2 regions of the Paraburkholderia sp. GAS333 genome follow, and region 2 is predicted to be linked to the other one. Evidence: riboswitches for the same ligand, from Rfam matches in the RefSeq annotation. Region 2 holds a riboswitch; the other holds the start of a gene.
The links. A riboswitch is a leader RNA that binds a small molecule or an ion and turns the genes downstream of it on or off. The one in region 2 is predicted to bind glycine.
Positions count from the first base shown of each region.

Region 1: another riboswitch for glycine. It lies ahead of ABH945_RS22655 (D-amino acid dehydrogenase); the one in region 2 lies ahead of gcvT (glycine cleavage system aminomethyltransferase GcvT).

Region 1 covers NZ_JBNDKS010000004.1:130,730-141,469, forward strand. The annotation lists gene ABH945_RS22635 (hypothetical protein) at 1-178, opposite strand, end outside; gene ABH945_RS22640 (hypothetical protein) at 309-650, opposite strand; gene ABH945_RS22645 (DUF2950 domain-containing protein) at 647-1,564, opposite strand; gene ABH945_RS22650 (DUF3300 domain-containing protein) at 1,577-2,992, opposite strand; glycine riboswitch at 3,697-3,789, shown strand; gene ABH945_RS22655 (D-amino acid dehydrogenase) at 3,966-5,174, shown strand; gene ABH945_RS22660 (LysR family transcriptional regulator) at 5,405-6,364, opposite strand; gene ABH945_RS22665 (MlrC C-terminal domain-containing protein) at 6,437-6,907, opposite strand; gene ABH945_RS22670 (hypothetical protein) at 6,995-7,243, opposite strand; gene ABH945_RS22675 (hypothetical protein) at 7,262-7,570, shown strand; gene ABH945_RS22680 (MarR family winged helix-turn-helix transcriptional regulator) at 7,967-8,413, opposite strand; gene ABH945_RS22685 (ester cyclase) at 8,425-8,838, opposite strand; gene ABH945_RS22690 (hypothetical protein) at 9,193-9,372, shown strand; gene ABH945_RS22695 (LysR family transcriptional regulator) at 9,627-10,577, opposite strand.
Region 2 covers NZ_JBNDKS010000002.1:175,051-185,790, reverse strand. The annotation lists gene ABH945_RS10060 (thiamine pyrophosphate-binding protein) at 1-430, opposite strand, end outside; gene ABH945_RS10055 (L-serine ammonia-lyase) at 660-2,048, opposite strand; gene ABH945_RS10050 (alginate lyase family protein) at 2,078-3,208, opposite strand; gene gcvP (aminomethyl-transferring glycine dehydrogenase) at 3,348-6,284, opposite strand; gene gcvH (glycine cleavage system protein GcvH) at 6,371-6,751, opposite strand; gene gcvT (glycine cleavage system aminomethyltransferase GcvT) at 6,878-7,996, opposite strand; glycine riboswitch at 8,077-8,245, opposite strand; glycine riboswitch at 8,281-8,381, opposite strand; gene ABH945_RS10030 (hypothetical protein) at 8,526-8,873, opposite strand; gene ABH945_RS10025 (oxidoreductase) at 9,085-10,134, opposite strand; gene ABH945_RS10020 (UvrD-helicase domain-containing protein) at 10,631-10,740, shown strand, end outside.

The sequences.
Region 1 (10,740 bases), on a different contig from region 2:
CCGCATCCACCAGGCCCCACGCGATGTTGCAGCCTAGCGCCGCAACGGTCGCGACTTGCCCAGGCGTCGCCGACGTGGAGGCGATCGACGCGGAGCCGACGATCGTGACTGCCATGATCAGACCAAACAGTATTTCGGATACCCGATCGATCGGATCAAGCAGAACTTCGCGCTGCATGGTTGCTCCTCATTTTTTGGGGATTGACTGCGCGAGGAATGAGTCGGGCTTCATGGGGCGCGACTCGCTGGACCAGTATTCGCAGGCTAAGGGGGCGGTTACTCCTCTGGCGCGTCGAGACGCCGCGCACTCATCGACCCATCCGCCGATCGTAATTTCGTGAGATGCGCTGCAGCAGGATCGGGTCGCGTGAGTCACTGGCGTCGAAGCGCACCTGCACGCTGCCATCGGCCTGCTGACTGATGCTGGCCATCACGACGCTGCCGTTGCTGTTGCCCACCACCACGCCACGCGCCGGATCCTGGACCGTGATGGCCAGCCCCTCGTCACGCATGGCCCCGGCCGCAGCGGAAAACGAGCGATCAAAGCTGGCCGGTGTCATGACCACGGTGCCGGCGGGTGCGGCGTAGTCAGCGCAGGCCGACAAAACGAACTGGGCGCTACATGCGACGGCGAGCAGGGCGCGCGTCAAGGTGAAACCTTTACCCAGCCCGGACCGGGATCGAAGGATTGCATGGCCTCCGCCTTCGCTGCACCGTCGGGTCCGAGGTCCCGCTCGTAGACCTGTCCATCGTGACTGACCATGAAGCTCTTGATGCCGGTATCCGCGTAACGAACGGGCCACGCGACGACGGCGAAACCGCCAAACAGCTTGCCGTTCACGACATAGTCGTACGCGCCTCCGGGGGCGTGTGGGCCTTGCGAGGTAAGCAGCTTGAAGTGGTAGCCGTAGTAGCCGGCGTGATCGGCCTGACGCGAGCCCGCGCTGGCGAATGCGACCCCTAACGGGCTTGGCGGATCGTCCGGGCCGGTGGGCCAGTAGAGGCCGTCCCGTTTGCCGGGCGAACTCGATAACTTCCTGGCATAAGCGAGGACGCCGCTGCCGTCGTGATCCACTTGCGCGTATTCGCGCTGCGCATCGTAGACGGCCAGCATCGTCTGGATGACGGCCAGCTCGTTGCGCCCAATGCGGCGCAGGCGCATCTCCTCGACGCCGGCGCGCGTGTCGAAATGCCAGCCTTGCGCCGATTTCACCAAAGGGATGGGGAGTGTCCAACCATCGTTGCCGACGGCGATGTCGGCATGGTCGTCGTCGACAGTCTGAATCGTGTGCGAGTCCTCCCAGGCGGTCAGGAAGCGGCTGCGAATGTCCGAACCGACCGGCGGAATGAGGTCGCGAAACCGGTCGCCGAGCAAGACCTTCAGGCCTGCTTCGTCGCTGCCGGCGACCGCGTTGCCAAATGCGGTCATCGCTTCCTGGGGCGATTCGAAGTGCTTCTGCGCGTAGGCCGTACCGGGTGCGCCGACGCAGAGCGTCAGAACAAGCGCGGCTCCGGCGCCGAGCGAGATCAGGCGGCCCGCCAGAGATCGTAGTGATGACTTCATGCTGATGTCTCCTTAGCGCCTGCCGCGTCCGCCACCGCCACCCGCCCGCATGCCACCGCCGCCACCACTCGGCCGGCTGAAATTCGACGACTGCGCGCTGGATCGGCCGCGGTTGAAGTCCTGCTGTGAACGGCCACCGCCGCCGACACCCTGGAAGGCTCCGTCGCGGTTGCCGCCTCCGGTACTGGGCCGTGCGGACGCCGCGGAGCGATTGCCGACGCTGGCATTGTTGGCTGCGCCGGCCCGGTTTCCGTTGCCGGCTGCGTTGCCGCCACCGGCACGGTCAGCTATGCCGGCCTGGTTTGCGCCACCGTTGCGGTTGGCTCCGCCTGCGTTGTTTCGTGTACTCGCGCGGTCGCTGACCCCGGCGTTACCCCGACCGCCGTTGCGATCGCCTGCACCGCCATTGTTGCGATCGCCCACGCCACCGTTATCGCGTCCGTTTCCGCGATTGCCTGCGTTACCGCGATCACCCCGATCACCCGCGTCGCCATTTCGACCACGGAAATCACCCCGTGCATCGGAGCCGGAGACGTTTCTCGAATATTTTTCACGAGACGCATTGTCGCGATAGGCAACCCCCTGGCGATGGCTTGCATCATGCTGCCACTTGCCGCCCTGAACCTTGCTGCGATCGAAATTGCGATCGATATTGGCGGCCTTGTTGACGTTGATATTGACGTCGCCGCCGCCCCAGTTGCAGTTGCCGAAGATGGCGCCTGCGGCGGCCAGTCCGACGCCCCAGGCGAGGCCCGTGGCGAGCGCGGCCCCGGGGTAATAGGCGGGTGCCGGCGGCCAGTAGTACGGCGGATAGCTTGGATAGCTCCATGTGCCGTACACGACAGTCGGGTTGTAGGCCGGCACGTAGATGACTTGCGGATTCGCCGGTTCGATCTTCACGATCGTCTGCGTTGCCTGGGCGCCCGCCGGCGCTGGCTCGACGCTGACGTTCTGTTGCTCATTGGACTTCAGGTTGCCCGATTCCTGCGCCCGCGCGCGCAAGCGCTGCACGGCAGCGAGGACGTCCTTCTCCTGGGCGAGGAATGCGTCGCCAAGCTTCTGGGTCCAGTCGAGTTTGTCGTTCATCGGTTCGAGCACCTGCGGAAATGCGACCAGTGATTTCACACTGACATCCCACGACTGGTCCTGTACCGCTTTCACCGCCTCATCGCCCTTGAGTTTCGGATTGGCCTTGACCCAGCGCGCGGCGTGCACGATCTCCAGCGGATAAGTCGAGGCCATCAGTACCTGCGACAGCACGGAGTCCGGATAAAGGGCGATCGGTGCAACCAGTGCTTCGATTTCCTCGGGTTTAAATGTGGGTTTCGCCGCCTGGTCCTGGGCGACTGCATCGATCGAACCCATCATCAGTATCGCGGCGAGCGCCAGGCAGAGCGCTCGCACCAGTCTCTTGGTCCACCGATACATGGCTGGTTCTCCCAACTGAACACACTGTCAGACGGTATGCGGATTTTTGTAGGCGGGTTTGTCAGAGACTGGTGACCGCATTCGTCCAGACTCATACTCGAGGCAACACGATCAGAAAGCGATGACGCGTTGCAGGGCAGCAAGCGAAATGGGGCAGTAAACGAAGCAAACTGTCGCCCTCGGCAGGAGCCGGTTTTCAGTTCATTCGCTAATGAACGCCGTCGCGATGCAGAGTCGAACTCTGGCTTACTGGTCTCACTGCTTTTTTTATTATTGGACCTCGATTCACCTGGTCACAATGAGCCTTTGGTCGTATAGCAGTCGGCCAATTTCCGCCATTCAGCATTGACGACACGAAGTCACTCAAGTGACTGCAATCCTTCCGATAACTGTCGTCGACGCTGAGGCTCTTTTTCCAGCAAGTCGGACTGTTGATGTTCACGCAGAACTGACCCACTTAAGGGTGTAAATTTGGAGTGAACCCATGAAAGAATGATGACTCAGTGCGCATCGCGAGGTGACGACCATCGCCTCGACATTGAAGGGTGTACTCACGCCAATCCTGGAAACGCGATCGATCAATCTTGGGAATACCGGTTGGCGATCCGGTGATTTCAATGCGCAGACATGAGCACCGCGCACGCATTGCGATCCACGAAATACTTGCGGTAAAAAATTTGACACGGTATTGTCGAACCGTTCAGTCATGCAGTGCGGGAGAGATCGTCAGAGGCCGTGACGACGCCGACGGAGCAACCGCCCCGGAAACTCTCAGGCAAAAGGACCGCACCGCGAGAACATCTGGAGAGCGGTGCCATGCGCGCCCACCGAAGGGGATTCCCGGCTTCCACGGCTCGCATGCCGTCGAAAAAACGCTGGGAAGAAACTCTCAGGTACATGGACAGATGGGGCATCAGCGCCGGTTTCGATATGAAATCGACACCGGTGATGCTCAACTACTCTGGACCATGTCATGTCACGAATCGCCATCATCGGCGCCGGCATTACCGGCGTCACCACGGCTCACGCCCTCGCGCAGCTCGGCCACCACGTCACCGTATTCGAACGCCATCGCTATGCGGCGATGGAGACTTCGTTCGCGAATGGCGGTCAGTTGTCTGCGAGTAATGCGGAAGTCTGGAACAGTGCCGCCACCGTCATAAAAGGGTTGCGCTGGATGCTTACGCGCGACGCGCCGCTATTGCTCAACCCCACGCCCACATGGCACAAGTATTCGTGGATGGGCGAGTTCCTGCGGCAGATTCCGCATTACCGCGCCAACACGGTCGAAACCGTACGGCTCGCGATCGCCGCACGAGAGCATCTGTTTTCGATCGCCGAAAAAGAAGGCATCGACTTCGATCTGGAGCGGCGCGGCATTCTGCATATCTACAAGACGCAAAAGGAATTCGACGCCGCCAGCAAGGTCAACGAAATGCTGCGCGAAGGTGGACTCGACCGCAGCGCGGTGAGCGCAAGTGAACTGCAACGAATCGAACCTACGCTGCATGGCGACTTCTTCGGTGGCTTCTTTACCCCGTCTGATTCGACCGGTGATATTCACAAATTCACGCGCGGCCTTGCTGAAGCATGCGCGCGGAAGGGCGTCGAATTTCACTACGACGCGGAGATCACGTCGATCGAGCCAGCCGCTGACAGACGCTTCTCGCTAATGGTCAATCTCGAAGGCGAGTCACAGTGCTTCACGTTCGAACGGATCGTGGTGTGTGCGGGTGTGAAGAGCCGCGAGTTTGCGTCGATGCTAGGGGACCACGTGAATATCTACCCCGTGAAGGGCTACTCGATCACCGTCTGTCTCGACGACGAGACGAGTCAGCAGCGCGCGCCATGGGTGAGTCTGCTTGACGATAGCGCGAAGATTGTCACGAGCCGGCTCGGTGCGGATCGTTTTCGGGTGGCCGGTACGGCTGAAATCAACGGCTTTAACCGCGACATTCGTTCGGACCGGATTGCTCCGCTGGTGGACTGGACGCGTCGGCATTTTCCCGAGGTGTCGACTTCGCGCGTCATTCCGTGGGCAGGTCTGCGGCCGATGATGCCGAGCATGTTGCCCAAGGTGGGACGAGGCAAACGGCCTGGCGTGTTCTATAACACCGGGCACGGGCATCTGGGGTGGACCTTGTCAGCCGCCACGGCACAGGTCGTCGCAAGCGCGGTATAGAGGGCCGCGCCGCTGAGTCGTGTGGCCCGCTACGTTGTCGGTCGGCGTGGCGCCACCATCGGGCGGCGTTACCGCCGGTGATGCGATGATCGCCGCTCGCTGTCGATTGGGCGATACCGCGCGTGCTGCGGTATCGCCTCGTGGCATATGTCCTGTGCATCGTGCGAGATGGCCTCATCCGCGCGCCAACGTTCTTGTCGGCCGCTCTGCAAATGACGGCAATCTCGTGACTAGCGAGCGCTAACCCGGTTGTCGTCGTACGGAATGCCAGCCGGCAAGCGGCCCGCGTCGCGGCCATCGAGCTTGGCGCGCAGGCGCCGGATGAAATCCTCGGCGGTCGCGGTCAGCAGTTCCTCGCTGGAGTAGGCGAGGTACATGCCGACCTTCGGCGTCGGCTCGGTCAGCCGCAGTAGTTTGAGCATGCCCTCGTTTGCACGCTGCGATAGCAGCGGCGTAGCCAGCGACGTAAAGACCGCGACCGCCTGCATCTGCATCGACAGTTCGAGGTATAGGTTCATCGAGGAACACCGCGTTATCCGCTCCGGCGGCGGCATACCGTACTCGCCGAATAGCGTTGCCACGAAGCTCGATTCATCGGTCGGGGAATCGAGCAAAAGCCACGGCAGCGCGTGAATCTGCTCGATCGATAAAGACTCGCTACCCAGGTATGAAGCCCCAATCGTCAATTGCACGTCGAGCTCGTACAGCCTGGTCCATTCGAACGCCGCGTTTTTAGGTTCGCCATATTGCGTGAAAATCGCTACATCGATCGTGCCGTTTCGCAGTCCGTCCGAGATGTTTGCGCCACGCCATTCGATCACTTCGAGTTTGACGTCCGGGCGCGCGTTCGTGAGTTCGAGCAGGGAGTCGGCGAGCGCACGGGTAGAGGCAGGAGGGGTGATCGCGAGCGTCAGGCGGCCACCGAGTTCCCCACGCGCTGTCTGCGCATCTTCCGCGATGCGACCGATTTCCCGCTGGACGACGAGCGCGCGTTTCAGCACCTGGTGGGCGAATGGCGTCAACGTGGCGCCATTCGCCGATCGGGTGAGCAATTGCATGCCCAGTTCGACTTCCAGCTCGCGGATGGAGCGGCTGATTGCCGGTTGCGTCAGGAACAGGCGCCGGGCGGCTTCATGAAGACTGCCGGCCTCGGCGACCGCACGCAGCGAATCGAGTTGTCTCAACTTCACAAGCGCCCTCTATTCTCATTGCCAAGGGCATAGCTTAGCGGGACAAAATACGACCGTGCAGAGCAACAGGTGTCAGTTCGCCGTCACCGTCTTGCCTCCGAACAGAATGGTGGGCGGCGTGCCGTCTTCCGCCCATGGATTCTGGACGCGCGGGTAGTAGTTCGTATCGCGCTTCGTGTAGGGAAGGGAAGAGAAGTCTGAGGGCAACGCGCCCGGCGAATTCACATGCCAGAGCGCGTCCGATCCAGGCCGGAATCCGGTCTGATAGTGGTTGCTGGACTTCACGACGATGAGGCGCTTGCCGTCGAGATCGATGCCCAGCCCTGTCAGCGAATCGCGTTCGATTAGCTGCGTGCGGATCGAGCACACCGCAATGTCGATGCCGCCGGTGCGCAGCCACACGGACAATCCCATCGGAATTCGGCCTCCCCATGCTCCTCCTGTGTGATTGTCCACCACGCCCGTGACCTCCACGTCGAGATCGAGCGGGCCCGCCGACGTGGGCCCGCATTTGCTGCCGAGCCTGATACTCCGCCGATAAATTGAGGGAGGTTTGACAGCCCTACAAAATCAGGCGGCACGTCCGGGAACCGGCGGTTGCACCTCTGCCGGGATCGGGCACACATACAGCTATTCGGCCAGACCCTCCATCAGCTCAGTTCGCGCGGCCGCGAGCAGCAGAGGGTTCGTATATAGCTCGAGTGCGGTGGCGGCCATCGTTTTCGCGGCCAGCGTCATCCCCTTGTGCGCCAGTGCACTTTTGCCTTGCGAGACCCACTGCCACGAATGCGGTGACGTCCCAAAAGCGAAGCACGCCGTCATGCACTGCACGGTCGGCGTGACCCAGCTCACATCGCCGACATCCGTCGAACCGTGCATTTTCGACGGCCGGTCGTTGTGAAGTTCATCGACACCGTCGAACAACGCTTTTGGCTGCCCGCTGTCGGCCATATCGCTACGGCGCTGGCGCAGGCGGGCGTTCCCATCCTTTACATGTCCGACGTGATTGCGGGAAAACCGGCGAAACTGGCGCGATGGGTTATCCGATGCCAGACCGACGGCCTGATGCTGTTCGATAGCCTGATTGGTCTGACGGCAGTCGTGAATCTGATCTGCTCGCTGGTTGCGCAGCGACTGCTCGAGCACGGCAGTAATCACTTGCAGCGTATCGAGATCATGCACGATAGTTTGAGAGAGCTCGACTAGTGAGAGAGCGTCGGCACTCGTGCGAGCCGACATTGCTCATCTTGAGCGAGTCGAGCCTCGCGCGTCTGAACATGACCCACGATACGTTTCGATGGCAAGCCAGATTAATGGGCAACCATGTTTTTCCGCGATCCGACCTGCAATCCAATCGAGGTAATGGCTCGCGAGTCTCGACAAGCTCTACGAAATATGGAGGACGTCTTGTCGTTTTATAGCTCAAATGTGCATCGGCGTCCCTTTGAATCGCTGGATGATTTCTTCGCCCTGCCAGACGGACTATCCTGGTTGCCGTATCGACCTACCGGTCATCGCTGCTAGCAACCTTCCTTGTCATCTCCTGTTTCCAACTCTCCGGCAACTTCGGGTTAGCTCCAACGGAGTCGCCGCGAGGTCGGATCAGTCAACCAGCTTGTGAAGGGTTCGAACGGCAACTGCCAATGCCGCGCGCTCTTCACGACTCGTCTTTTTTATCAGTTGCTCTGTCAGCCATTGCGAACGTGCAGACCGGTCATGCGCAATCTGTGCGCGTCCCTGGTCGGTCAGGTCCACGACGTAAGCGCGGCGGTCTTCAGCGTCCTGTTGCAGGATTACCACCCCTTGTTCGACCAGTTTCATGACGACCAGCCGCATCGTTTGATGTGTCACCGACCTCGCCACGGCCAAGGCTGAAATACTGACAGGGCCGGACCGCTCCAGCAGCGAAAGTGTCTCGTTCTGCGCGTTCGAGTGCGTGCCACTCTGCGCGCGGACAACCTTAACGAGGCGGCTCACGACATCGCGAATTGACTCGCCCAGGAATGCGGGGTCATCGGCGCGGACGGTTGAGACGTCACTTCGACTCATGTTGGGTGCACTCACTGTTTGTGAAGTCGCGCAACGACAGCTGCAAGCGTATTCACGCCCCAATGTTCGACGTATTGTCCGTCCCGAATACGGACGATATCGATTACGTCGATGGAAATATTTTCGCCGGTGGCCGCCGCGCCAAGCAGCGTCCCAACATGCTTGCCGGAGATCGACTTTCGCGTCGTGACCTTATCGCCGTCGCAAAGTTGCTCATGGATGCGGACCTCCAGGCCCGCGATTGCTGGGCGCAACACCGAAGCAAATGTCGCCCACATGGTTTCGGCGCCTCGCGTCGCTTCACTTGGCGCAGACCAGTTGACGAAGTCGGGTGCCATGAGTGCTTCGAAGCTTTCTCGATTGCCGTCGCGGATTACTTCGTAATTGAATCGCTTGACAACAGCTTTGGGGTCGTTGGTGTACATGCCAGTCCTTAACTACCTTGGAAATTCGTCGACTCCCGCAGGAGAGCGCATGACGATAATATACAGCAATGCTGTATATTTCAAGAAACTAAGTGCTGTGGCCTGATCTGTATGACTGACCGGACTACTTGTTGACGTCTGATGAGAGGAGTTTGCTGTTGCAGTCGAGCGTTCCGGTCAGTGCTTTAACAGGTCGACTTGGCTCTTGAGTTCTCATTTGTCGGCTATAAGCGAGACATTCGATATCACGGCTGGCTGAACCGCTGAAAAGAAGTCGGAAACTGTCTCACGGTGGCGAGGCCTGAACGGCAGGCCTGGCCGGCGGCGTTCATCCCTGATCGGCAGGAATGGGCCATGAAGAAAATGATCGACGCGCACGTGGCAGTGGCTGCAATTCGAAGCCGCCGGGGACATCCTGCCCCAGAAGGCCCGATGGTTGATTTGCAACCTCTCCGCTGCTCACGCAGATTTCAGATGTTGCATCGACCTGTTGAATCCGCCGTCGACAAAACCCATTCGCAATTTCTCAAATGATCAACACCTGTAAGCGTGTAGACATGCCCGCTTATTTGACTGCGAGATCCGGTCGGCGCCGCAGGACGTCTGACATACCCGGCTCAGTCCTACCTGGGGCAGTAAGGCGGCTGCCGACGTGAACGCGAACCAGGGTATGCATCGCCACGTCACCGGACTTGTCCTGCGCGAGTCGATCCGCGACCTTGCATCGACGCTGTGACACAGCAACTGCACACGTGTCAAAGACTTGGGTCGGCAAGGCCAGGTCGAAATCAGATCAACAATTCCACCGATCGCAGAACGTGCTGCGTCTCCGATGATGTCGATGCGACGCCCTCTCGAATCGTCTCGATCATGCAATTCAGAAAGCACGTCGACGCGGCGCTCAGCGGATGGCCGCTACGGTAAATCACACCAACCATCGCGTCTTCGACGTCCTCTCTCAGCGGGATTGCGCACAGTCCTTCGCGAGCCGCTGTCACCTCGACCAGCGGCCACGGAAACACGCTGACCATATCCGTTTTCCTAAGCAACGACAGCGCGATGGACAACGAATGTGTGACGTGAATCTTGCGCGGCGTCGCGACGTTGTAGCGGTGGAACATCGAGTTGGAGCCGGGCGTGTCGGTCTCCGGATCCCACGTCAACAGCCAGTCGAGATCGACCAGATCAGCGAGCGAGCGGGCGTTCGCGAGCGGATGCCGGTCGCGTGTGACCAACGCACACGTCGACGAAAACAGCAGGCGGCAGTCGAATTCTGTGCCCGATGCGCCCGGCGTCGGGCGGCCAATGAACAGATCGAGGCTGCCGTCGCGCAAACGCGGATTCGCATTGGACAGCAACCCCTCGAAAAATTCGAGGCGGATGTTCGGCATACGCTCGCAGAAGCGCGTCACGGCGTCTGGCAGGAACGTCATCGCGATCCATGGCGTCACCGCGATCGTGAGTTTGCCGTGCGTGACACCGCGCAACGTATCCATTGCTTCCTGCGCACGCGCGAGCTGACCGACCATCAGCCGCGCATGAACCAGCAACGTCTGGCCACTCTCAGTGAGCGTCACACCGGACGAAGTCCGGGTAACCAGCGACATCTGCACGCTTTCTTCGAGCTGCCGCAGATTCTTGGTGATCGCAGCCGGCGACGCGTTCAACGCGCGCGCCGCGCCACGCACGCCGCCAGCTTCGGCGATCGCGACGAGGGTTCGCAGGTGGTGCAGTTTCATGCTTTTCCTTGAACAGGATCCGGCGGCAGCCAGACGACCTGCACGCCCGGGCGCGCAGGCGGCACGCCGCACGCCGAACCTTCGGCGACGAAGTGTTCACTTTTGGTTGACGCGTTCACGATTCTAGCTCTCCCGGACCTTTTTCTGACAGGCTACGTTAGCG
Region 2 (10,740 bases):
GCGCGACCCACTTCGCCATCTGACCGAACATGCGCCGATAGTCGATTTCCTGGAACGCCTCGCGGTCGAGATGTTCGCGCGCGCATTGGCCGATCAGCAGAATCATCGGCGTGGAATCCTGAAACGCGGTGTGCACGCCGATCGATGCATGCGTGGCACCCGGTCCGCGCGTGACGATCGCGACGCCCGGACGGCCCGTCAGTTTGCCGACCGCTTCGGCCATGTTCGCGGCGGCTGCTTCGTGCCGGCAAACGATCGTCTGGATGCGTTCGGTTTCGTCGTGCAGCGAATCGAGCACGGCGAGAAAGCTTTCGCCCGGAACACAGAAAACCCGTTCGACGCCGTGCGTGAGCAAGGCATCGACAACGAGACGCGCGCCCGTGGTTTGGGCGGCGTTGGAATCAGAAACGGGAGCATTCGGCAGCGACATTGCGAAGAAACCTCCTGGCAGTGCGTGAGAGCGATGTGAGATGCCGCATCGGACGTAGGTGAAGCTGTCGGGCGATGGGCGCTCCGACAGCTTACGCCGAGGGTGCAGGTGCTGTCACGGCGTCGCAGATGAACGGCCAACGCGAATGCGTCAGCGCATAAAAAAAAGCGGACCGGTCAGGTCCGCGTTTTCATTCATCAAGCAGCAGCGCTGCATGAAACAGGCGCCGTTAACACTCGACGATATTCACCGCCAAGCCGCCGCGCGACGTTTCCTTGTACTTCGTCTTCATATCCGCGCCGGTTTCGCGCATGGTCTTGATCACCGAATCGAGCGACACGTAGTGGCTGCCGTCGCCGCGCAATGCCATACGCGCTGCATTCACGGCCTTCACCGACGCCATCGCATTACGCTCGATACACGGAATCTGCACCATTCCGCCGACCGGATCGCAGGTCAGCCCCAAGTTGTGTTCCATGCCGATTTCAGCCGCGTTCTCGACCTGTCGCGGCGTACCGCCCATGACCGCAGCCAGCGCACCCGCCGCCATCGAACACGCGACGCCCACCTCGCCCTGGCAGCCCACTTCCGCGCCGGAAATCGACGCGTTCAGCTTGTACAGAATGCCGATGGCCGCCGCCGTCATCAGAAAATCGATCACGCCCTGCTGGTTCGAGCCAGGCATGAAGCGCGTGTAGTAATGCAGCACAGCCGGGATGATGCCGGCCGCGCCGTTGGTCGGCGCGGTCACGACACGACCGCCCGCCGCGTTTTCCTCGTTGACGGCGATGGCGTACAGATTGATCCAGTCGACCATCGACAGCGGATCGCGCAACGCCAGTTCAGGATTGCCCGACAACGCACGATACAACTGCGGCGCACGGCGCTTCACCTGAAACGGTCCCGGCAAATTGCCATCCGCAGCCGGGTTGTTGATGCCGCAACCGCGCGACACGCACGATTGCATCACGTCCCAGATTTTCAGCAGGCCGCTGCGGGTGTCTTCTTCGCTGTTCCAGACGCGCTCGTTTTCCCACATTAATTGAGCAATGCTTTTTCCGCTCGATTCGCACAGCGCGAGCAACTCGTTGCCGGTACGAAACGGGTAGGGGAGTTGATCGACGGCGCTCAGTACCTTTGTGTTCGGCGCGCCGGCCGTCACGACAAAACCGCCGCCCACCGACAGATACGTCGCCTCACGCAAGGTCTCGCCTTGCGCGTCGAACGCGCGCAGCTTCAGGCCGTTCGGATGCTCGGGCAACGCCTGCCGGTAAAACGAAATGTGCTCTTTCTGCACGAACGGCACGTCGTGCGTGCCGAGCAACGCGAGCTTGCGCGTCACTCGCACGGCTTCGAGTCGTTGCGTGATGGTGTCGGGATCGACCGTATCGGGCGCGTCGCCGAGCAGGCCGAGCATCACGCCGCGATCCGTGCCGTGGCCCTTGCCCGTTGCACCGAGCGAGCCGTACAGATCGACCTTCACCGAAGCCGTTGCAGCCAGCAGAGCGTCGCGTTCAAGCCCTTGCACGAACATCAGCGCAGCGCGCATCGGCCCAACCGTATGCGAACTGGACGGACCAATGCCGATTTTGAAGAGATCGAACACGCTGACTGCCATTGACTGCTCCCTGCTGAAAAGTAATAGGTTTAGCGCGCCGGCAACGGCAAACACACGGCGAGCCAGGCAGGCGGCGTGGGTGCGAGTTGCAGCGCGACTGGCGTAAAGCGTCCATCGAGACGCGCGGCCAGGTGAAACAGTTCCGTCGCGTTCTTCGGGTCCCATTGACCCGAATAGCCAGGCAAGCCGGCCTCGCGACGTTTTGCATCGAACGGAACGCTCGAATGCACGAATTCTTCGTGAGTCTGCTTGCCGGTCGCGAACGGCGTGAGCCAGTTGAGCGCGGCCAGCAACGTGGCGCCGTTCGCGCCTTTCTCCTGCAACCAGTTGCGGTTGTGACGGCGCGCGGCGAGCGCAGCCGTGACGAGCGGCTGCAGATCGTAGGTGACGTAATGCAGCGCGTCGCGTTCGCTGAAGTCGATGGTCGAGCCGTCCGCGTTGATGTTGTCGCCAATATGCTCGACGAACAGACGCTGCGCCGCGTTGATCATCTTGCGGTTATCGAGCGTGAACGCGGCCATCGCGATCAGCTTGATACGGTGACTCTGCCAGTTGTTGCGGAACGTGCCTTTCAGCGGACGCGGCTGCGCGTCGATCTGCGCGATGTAGCCGTTCGCGAGCTTCGTCAGAAACGCCATCGACGCGTTGCGCGTTTTCACGGGCAATGCGCTCGCGGTCATGTCGTACGCGAGAATCAGCCCCTCGAAACGGGTTTCGTCGATCGGATTGAAGCTCGGTTGATAGGTGGTGACCCATGCATACAGCAGACGGTCGACGAGCTTCAGATAACGGTCGTCGCTGGTCGCGCGCCATGCAAGCGCGGCGTCGCGCAGCAGATCGAGATCCTGCTCAGCCTCGACGCTCTGATCGTAGATGCCCTCGTGCGGCAGCGTGCCTTCCGTGTGCAGCTTTGCCTGCGCGTGCGGCTGCTCGTTCAGATGCGCCTGGACGTTGCTCACCAGCAATTTCACACCGGGATCGGCGTTCGTGCGTTCACTGGTTTGCAACGCGGGCGCTGCGCAGAAATTCATTGCGGCTTGCGCCTGCTGTAGCGGCAGCAGCGCGGCTGCGCCAGCCATCAGCAATGTGCAGGTCGGCCACCACGTTCGGGCGCGCGCTGCGTGCGCCCGGCTTTGCATCAATCGCACCTTTCGCGCCATGCGAAACTCCTAATTTGGCTGATTCGGTGTGTGATGTTAGCCGTTTGCGCCCATCAGCGACAGGATCGCGGGCGCCGCCGCACATTGTCCTTTTTCAACCGCTTTCACGGCAGCGGATGATGCGCGGCGGTGCTTGTGCTTACTCGTAGTCGGACATCGGCACGCACGAGCAGAACAGATTGCGGTCGCCGTACACGTTGTCCGCGCGGCCAACCGGCGGCCAGTACTTTTTCGCGATCAGCGTCTTCAGCGGATACGCGGCGGTTTCGCGCGCATACGCATGCTTCCAGTCGTTAGCGATCACGACCGCTGCCGTGTGCGGCGCGTGCTTCAGCGGATTGTCCTCGGGATCCGAGCGGCCTTCTTCGACCGCGCGAATCTCGTCGCGAATCGCGATCATCGCTTCGATGAAGCGGTCGAGTTCTTCCTTCGATTCCGATTCGGTCGGCTCGACCATCAGCGTGCCCGGCACCGGGAAGCTCATCGTCGGCGCGTGGAAGCCGTAGTCGGCGAGGCGCTTGGCGACGTCGTCCACGCTGATGCCGCTGGTTTCCTTGATCGGACGCAGATCGAGAATGCACTCGTGCGCGACCAGGCCGCCGGGGCCCGAATACAGCACCGGGTAATGCGGCGCGAGTTTGTTCGCGACGTAGTTCGCGTTGAGGATCGCGGTCTCGGTTGCGGCGGTCAGGTTCTTCGCGCCCATCATCGCGATGTACATCCACGAGATCGGCAGAATCGACGCCGAGCCGTACGGTGCGCCCGACACTGCGCCGATACCGTTCGGCGCGCGTTCGTAGCCCGACGAAATCTGGTTCGGCAGGAATTGCGCGAGGTGCGCGCCGACTGCGACCGGACCGACGCCCGGTCCGCCGCCGCCGTGCGGAATGCAGAAGGTCTTGTGCAGATTCAAATGCGACACGTCGCCGCCGAACTGGCCCGGCGCGCACAGACCGACCATCGCGTTCATGTTCGCGCCGTCGACGTAAACCTGGCCGCCGTGCGCGTGTACGATCTCGCAGATTTCACGCACGTTCCCCTCGAACACGCCGTGCGTGGACGGGTACGTGATCATGATCGCCGCCAGTTTGTCGGCGTGCTGTTCGGCTTTCTTCTTCAGGTCTTCGATATCGACGTTGCCTTGCGCGTCGCACGCGACGACCACGACCTGCATACCGGCCATTTGCGCCGATGCCGGGTTCGTGCCGTGCGCCGAAGCGGGAATCAGGCAGACGTTGCGATGACCTTCACCGCGCGACGCGTGATACGCGTGGATGATCAGCAGACCGGCGTACTCGCCTTGCGAGCCCGCATTCGGTTGCAGCGACACGGCCGCATAGCCGGTTGCCGCGACCAGCATCTCTTCGAGCTGGTCGATCATCTCGCGGTAGCCGACGGTCTGCTCAGCCGGTGCGAACGGGTGGATCTGGCCGAATTCGGGCCACGTGACCGGCAACATTTCCGATGTCGCATTCAGCTTCATCGTGCACGAGCCGAGCGGGATCATCGAGCGGTCGAGTGCGAGGTCCTTGTCCGACAGGCTGCGCAGATAGCGCAGCATTTCCGTTTCAGAATGATGACGGTTGAACACATGATGCGTGAGGTACGCACTGGTGCGTTCGAGCGCGGCCGGCACCGAAGCCGTGTTCGATGCCGCGAGCTTTGCGTCGAGTGCGTCGACTTGCGGCACGTCGCTCGAGAAAGCTGCCTGCGCGAACACGGCGAGCAGATCGGCGAGATCGCGGCGCGACGTGGTTTCATCGACCGACAGGCCCACTTGCGTCGCGCTCACGCGGCGCAGATTGATGCGCTTCGCGGTGGCCGCGTCGAGCAGCGCCTGGGTGCGCGCGCCGGTGTCGAACGTGAGGGTGTCGAAGAAGGTGTCGTTGACCAGCGTGTAGCCGAGTTGCTTCGCGCCTTCTGCGAGCAGCGCGGCGATGCGGTTCACGCGCAGCGCGATGGTCTTCAGACCGTGCGGGCCGTGATAAACCGCATACATGCTCGCCATGATCGCGAGCAGCGCCTGCGCGGTACACACGTTCGAGGTCGCCTTCTCGCGACGGATATGCTGTTCGCGCGTTTGCAGCGCAAGACGCAGCGCGGGGTTGCCTTGTGCATCGACCGTCACGCCGACCAGACGGCCCGGCATCTGACGCTTGAATTCGTCGCGCACGGCGAGGTAAGCCGCATGCGGGCCGCCGAAACCGACCGGCACGCCAAAGCGCTGCGTATTGCCGACGGCCACGTCCGCGCCCCATTCGCCCGGCGGCGTGAGGACGGTCAGCGCGAGCAGATCCGCCGCGACGACCACGTGGCCGCCTGCTGCGTGGATCGCTTCGGTCAGCGCGCGGTAGTCGCGCACGTCGCCGTTCACGCCCGGGTATTGCAACAGCACGCCGAACGCATTCGCGTTCGCGGCTTCTGCTGCGGGACCCACTTTCACTTCGATGCCGATCGGTGTCGCGCGCGTTTTCACCACTTCGATGGTTTGCGGCAGCACGTCGTCGGCGACAAAGAACACGTTCGACTTCGACTTGCCGACGCGTTGCAGCAGCGTCATCGCTTCAGCCGCAGCGGTGGCTTCGTCGAGCAGCGACGCGTTCGAGATGGCGAGACCCGTCAGATCGACGACCATCTGCTGAAAATTCAGCAGCGCTTCCAGACGGCCTTGCGAGATTTCCGGCTGATACGGCGTGTACGCGGTGTACCACGCCGGATTTTCCAGCACGTTGCGCAGAATCACCGTCGGGGTGTGCGCGTTGTAATAGCCCTGCCCGATGTACGAGCGGAACACCTGGTTCTTGTCCGCGAGTTCGCGCAGTGCGGCGAGCGCTTCGGCTTCGCTTCTGGGTTGCGCGAAGGGACCGAGCGGCAGCGTTTCGGTGCGGCGGATCGTCTTCGGAATCACGGCGTCGATCAGCGCGGCGCGCGATGCGAAGCCGAGGGCTTCGAGCATCGCTTGCTGATCGGCCGAATCCGGGCCGATATGCCGTTCGGCGAAGGCGTCGTGCACTTCGAGCGCGGCGAGCGAGAGAGGAGTGCGGTTCATCAGACGATCCGGGTGTTCGAGCTTCATGGGTGTTCCTGGCGGTGCGGCTGCCTTCCTGTTGCAGCGTTTCAGGAAGAACCCGCCGCACCTGACGGGTTAAACGTAAAGGTAAATCAGGCGCCGATCGACTTCGAGTACGCGTCGGCGTCGATCAGACGGTCATGCGTCGCGCCGTCGGCCGGCTTGATCTTGAAGAGCCAGCTTTCGTACGGCGTGCTGTTGACCGAATCGGGCGTGTCGGCCACGGCCGTGTTCGCTTCGATGATCTCGCCCGAAACCGGCGCGTAGATATCGGAAGCGGCCTTCACCGATTCGATGACGGCGACGGTGTCGCCGGCGGTCACGGTCTTGCCCAGTTCCTGGACTTCGAAGAAGACGATATCGCCGAGCGCTTCCTGCGCGTGGTCGGTAATGCCGACCGTCAGCGTGCCGTCCGCTTCGGTGCGGACCCACTCGTGCGATTCGGTGTATTTCAGATCGGCCGGGATGCTCATCGGATGCTCCTATGCGGTGATTCGGTAGTGACTTAAATGGGGAAGGTCCCAAGCCTGGCGATTTGACCCGCCAGGCTCCTCATCTGCGAGGCAAAAAATTTTCTGAGGGACGCACGCGCGGGCTGCTTAAACCGCCAGCACCTTGCCGTTGCGCACGAATGGCAGTTTTACCACGCTTGCGGGTACGGCCTTATCGCGAATCTGAACGTGAACGGTGTCGCCCACTTGCACGCCTTTGGGCACGCGCGCGAAGGCGATCGATTCCTGCATCGTCGGCGAAAACGTGCCGCTGGTGATTTCGCCTTCGCCGTGCGGCGTGACGACTTTCTGATGAGCACGCAGCACGCCCGCCGCCTTGCCGTTTTCCTTCAGCAGGATCAGGCCGACGAACGCAGCCTGCGAACCGTTCGCTTCCAGCTTCGCCTTGCCGACGAAGTCGCGCGGCGAGGCCAGGTCGACGGTCCATGCGAGACCGGCGTCGAGCGGCGACACGTTGTCGTCCATGTCCTGGCCGTAGAGGTTCATGCCGGCTTCGAGGCGCAGCGTGTCGCGCGCACCGAGACCGGCGGGGCGCACGCCTTGGGCCTGCAATGCCTGCCAGAGTGCTTCGACGTGATCCGCCGGGACGATGATTTCGAAGCCGTCTTCGCCGGTGTAGCCGGTGCGTGCGACGGTCAATTCGCCGAACGGCGTTTCTTCGATTCGGACGGCGTTGAACGGTTTGAGCGCTTCGGTGGCGGCGCGAGCGGCCGGCACGGTTTGCCAGACTTTTTCGCGCGCATTCGGGCCTTGCACGGCGACGATCGCGTAATCGCGGCGCGGCGTGATGGTCAGGCCGAAGCCGCCTTCGGCGTTGAGCTGGCCGAACCAGGCGATGTCTTTATCGGCAGTGCCCGCGTTCACGACGACACGGAAGTGATCTTCGCCGAAGTAATAGACGATCAGATCGTCGACCACGCCGCCATTCGGGTTCAGCAGACACGAGTAGAGAGCGCGGCCCGGCGTTTGCAGTTTGCCGACGTTGTTGGCGAGCGCGTATTCGAAGAACGCACGCACGCGCTCGCCGATGAAGTCGACGACGCACATGTGCGAGACGTCGAACATGCCGGCGTCGGTGCGCACGGCGCGATGTTCGTCGATCTGCGAGCCGTAGTTGACGGGCATGTCCCAGCCGCCGAAATCGACCATGCGGGCGTTGAGCGCACGATGGGTGGCGTTGAGCGGGGTGTGTTTGAGTTCGGTCATGGGGCCTCGGGCATCTCGCGAAACAAAAAAGGCCATGCGGCGCTACGCCTCGCGGCCGAATGCCTGCGAGCGTGGTTCTGCATGACCCCTCTGTCCTCGATACCTGAGAGATTGCGCCGCCGTGACGACGTTGCCAGGAACGTTGATTCGTCACGGTGAGACGCGCGCCCCTTCGGTGGGCAGCTTGCCTGAATCTGTTCGCTGTTTGGACGATACAGATGGCTACTGCCGCTCTCCAGAGTGCGAAAAACCGGATGCCTCGGTGCTGCATTGAAGCGGGTTTTTCGACGCGGTCGGTCCTTTTGCCTGAGAGTTTGCGGGTATGCCCCTTCGGCGGCGCGGCCTGCGAAATCCAGCGGCCAGCGCTCTCTCCCGACGCGTGCGGCGAATGTACGCGACGGCCGGAGGCTTGTCAATTGAAGGCCCGCAGGCCGTGTGGGAGTAAGCGCAGCGGTTTTTACACGCCAAAAAAAGCGCGGGACGTGATGCCCGCGCTGGTGTTGCAGAGGTTATGGAAACGCCCGCGTGTTTACTCGCCGATGGCGTGCGCCGCGTTATCCAGTTCCTGATTCAGCACGCGTTGCTCTTCGGACGAAAGACCGCCGCCGTGTTGTGCGGCCATGTCGTGCGCTTCCTGGCGGATCACTTCCAGACGATGGTGCAACGCGCCGCCTTGCGGGGGCGGGTAATAGCCCTGATTCACGTGGTTATCGATCCGGCGACCGAGGTTGTCGATCCGGCCGTCCACCTGATGCAGGCGCTGATCCGCGATCTGCTGCGGGTTGGGACGCGGTGCCGGTGCAGGTTGCTGCACGACGCAGGCGGCAAGTGACGTCAGTAAAGCGCACGCGGCAATCGCGCGGATAGTTCGAGGCATGGTTTCTCCGGAAATCTTTGTCTTCGATGGTGCTACGTGGGTAGCAACGGATGGTGGCGGATTTGCGCTGACGGCGCAGGCGGGATGTTTTGTAACGTTGTGTACCTGTCATGTAGCTGTTCTTTTGTCAGGTAAAACGCGCCCGCGCGGCACTTGCGGCGCGGGCTGTTTTTGGTACACAGCCCGCCGCGCCGCGCAGGAAAAAACGATGTCAGCGGATTCGCTCGAACGGCAGGCGGCAGCCTTCTTCGGAACTACGCGCGGCCAACTCGATGATGGTCATCACGTCGACGGCGTCCTGAGCGGTGACCGGGAACGCGACGCCATTTTGAATGGCGTCGGCCAGCGCGATATAGAAGCCCGTGTAGTCGCCATTGCGCGTCGGCACTTCGCGTTCCACTTCCTGATCGCCTTCGAGCACGCGCAGCACGCCCGCCGTGTTGCCGGCGCCGAAGCCTTCATCGCCGGGACGCAGACCGGCTTTCAACTGGTCTTCCTGCGTGTCGAGCCCGTATTTCACATAGCTCCCCCGCGTGCCGTGGATCGTAAAGCGCGGCGCGACCAGCGCGGTCAGCGCGCTCGCGTGCAGTACCACTTCGAACTCGCCATAACCAAGCTGAATGTGTACGTAGTCCGGCGCGCTAGCGTTGTCGCGATGCGTGCGCACCGTCGCCGATACGGTTTGCGGAGCGCCGAACAGAGCCAGCGCCTGGTCGACCAGATGCGGCCCGAGGTCGAACAGCAAGCCGCCGCCACGCGACGCCTCTTCGCGCCAACGCTGACGCACTTCCGGCCGGAACCGGTCGAAATGCGATTCGTATTGCGTGATGCGCCCCAGTTCCACGCGCGCAAGCAGATCGCGGACGGTCAGGAAATCGCCGTCCCAGCGCCGGTTGTGAAAGGGCACGAACAATTTGCTGCGAGCGAGCGCGATGTTCGCGAGCGTGTGGGCTTCGGCCGCGGTTAGCGTCACCGGTTTGTCGACCACCACGTGCTTGCCGGCTTCGAGCGTGCGGCGCGCGAGGTCGAAGTGGGTGTCGTTGGGCGTCGCGATCACGACGCAGTCGATATCGTCGAGCGCGAGCAGCGCGTCGAGATCGGCGACGATTTTTGCGTGCGGATAATCGGCCAGCGCGCGCTCGGGCTGACCGGTCGCGATGGCGGCGACGCTCGCGCGTCCGCAATGTGCGATCACCGGCGCATGAAAGGTCGCGCCAGCAAAACCGTAACCCATCAATCCAATCTTCAGCGATGCGGACATGCGTGTCTTCCTGCAGAAACGGCGCGCCGTTTTGCCACCGCGGCGACGGCGCGCAACACCGTAATTGTGGCATGTCCTGACGGGCGAGCGGCAGGCGCGTGGCAGGTGATTGGCGTATGGTGCGGCTGCGCGAGCCGGTCGGCGGCGGGGTTTCTGTCGTGGGCGTTCGCGGCCAAGGCGCTTAATGCGCGTCGCCATTCGACGGAAAGAGGTGTCATTTTTCACGGCGATTCGTTTCGAAAGACCGCCTTTGCCGGACTTCGAAGATGCAGCTAACCGCACCTATTTGAGGACACGTGTCGTCAGCGTGCGGGCCTGGCATCCGTGTTAACATCGCTCCTCTCGCGCGATTCGCGGCGGGTCAGATCACCTTCGCACGCTTGCGGAGCACCCGATCCGGCCGACGGCGCGCAGCATGCCCCCGGGCCTTCGGCCGGTGTTTTTTCTCACCGGCGCGCCCACAAACCGCAGTTTCAACCGCATCACCATCCAGACGATGTCCGCAGGCCTGAACCCCGCTCAAAATGAAGCGGTCCGTTATCTCGACGGTCCGTGTCTCGTGCTCGCCGGCGCAGGCAGCGGCAAGACGCGCGTGATCACGCAGAA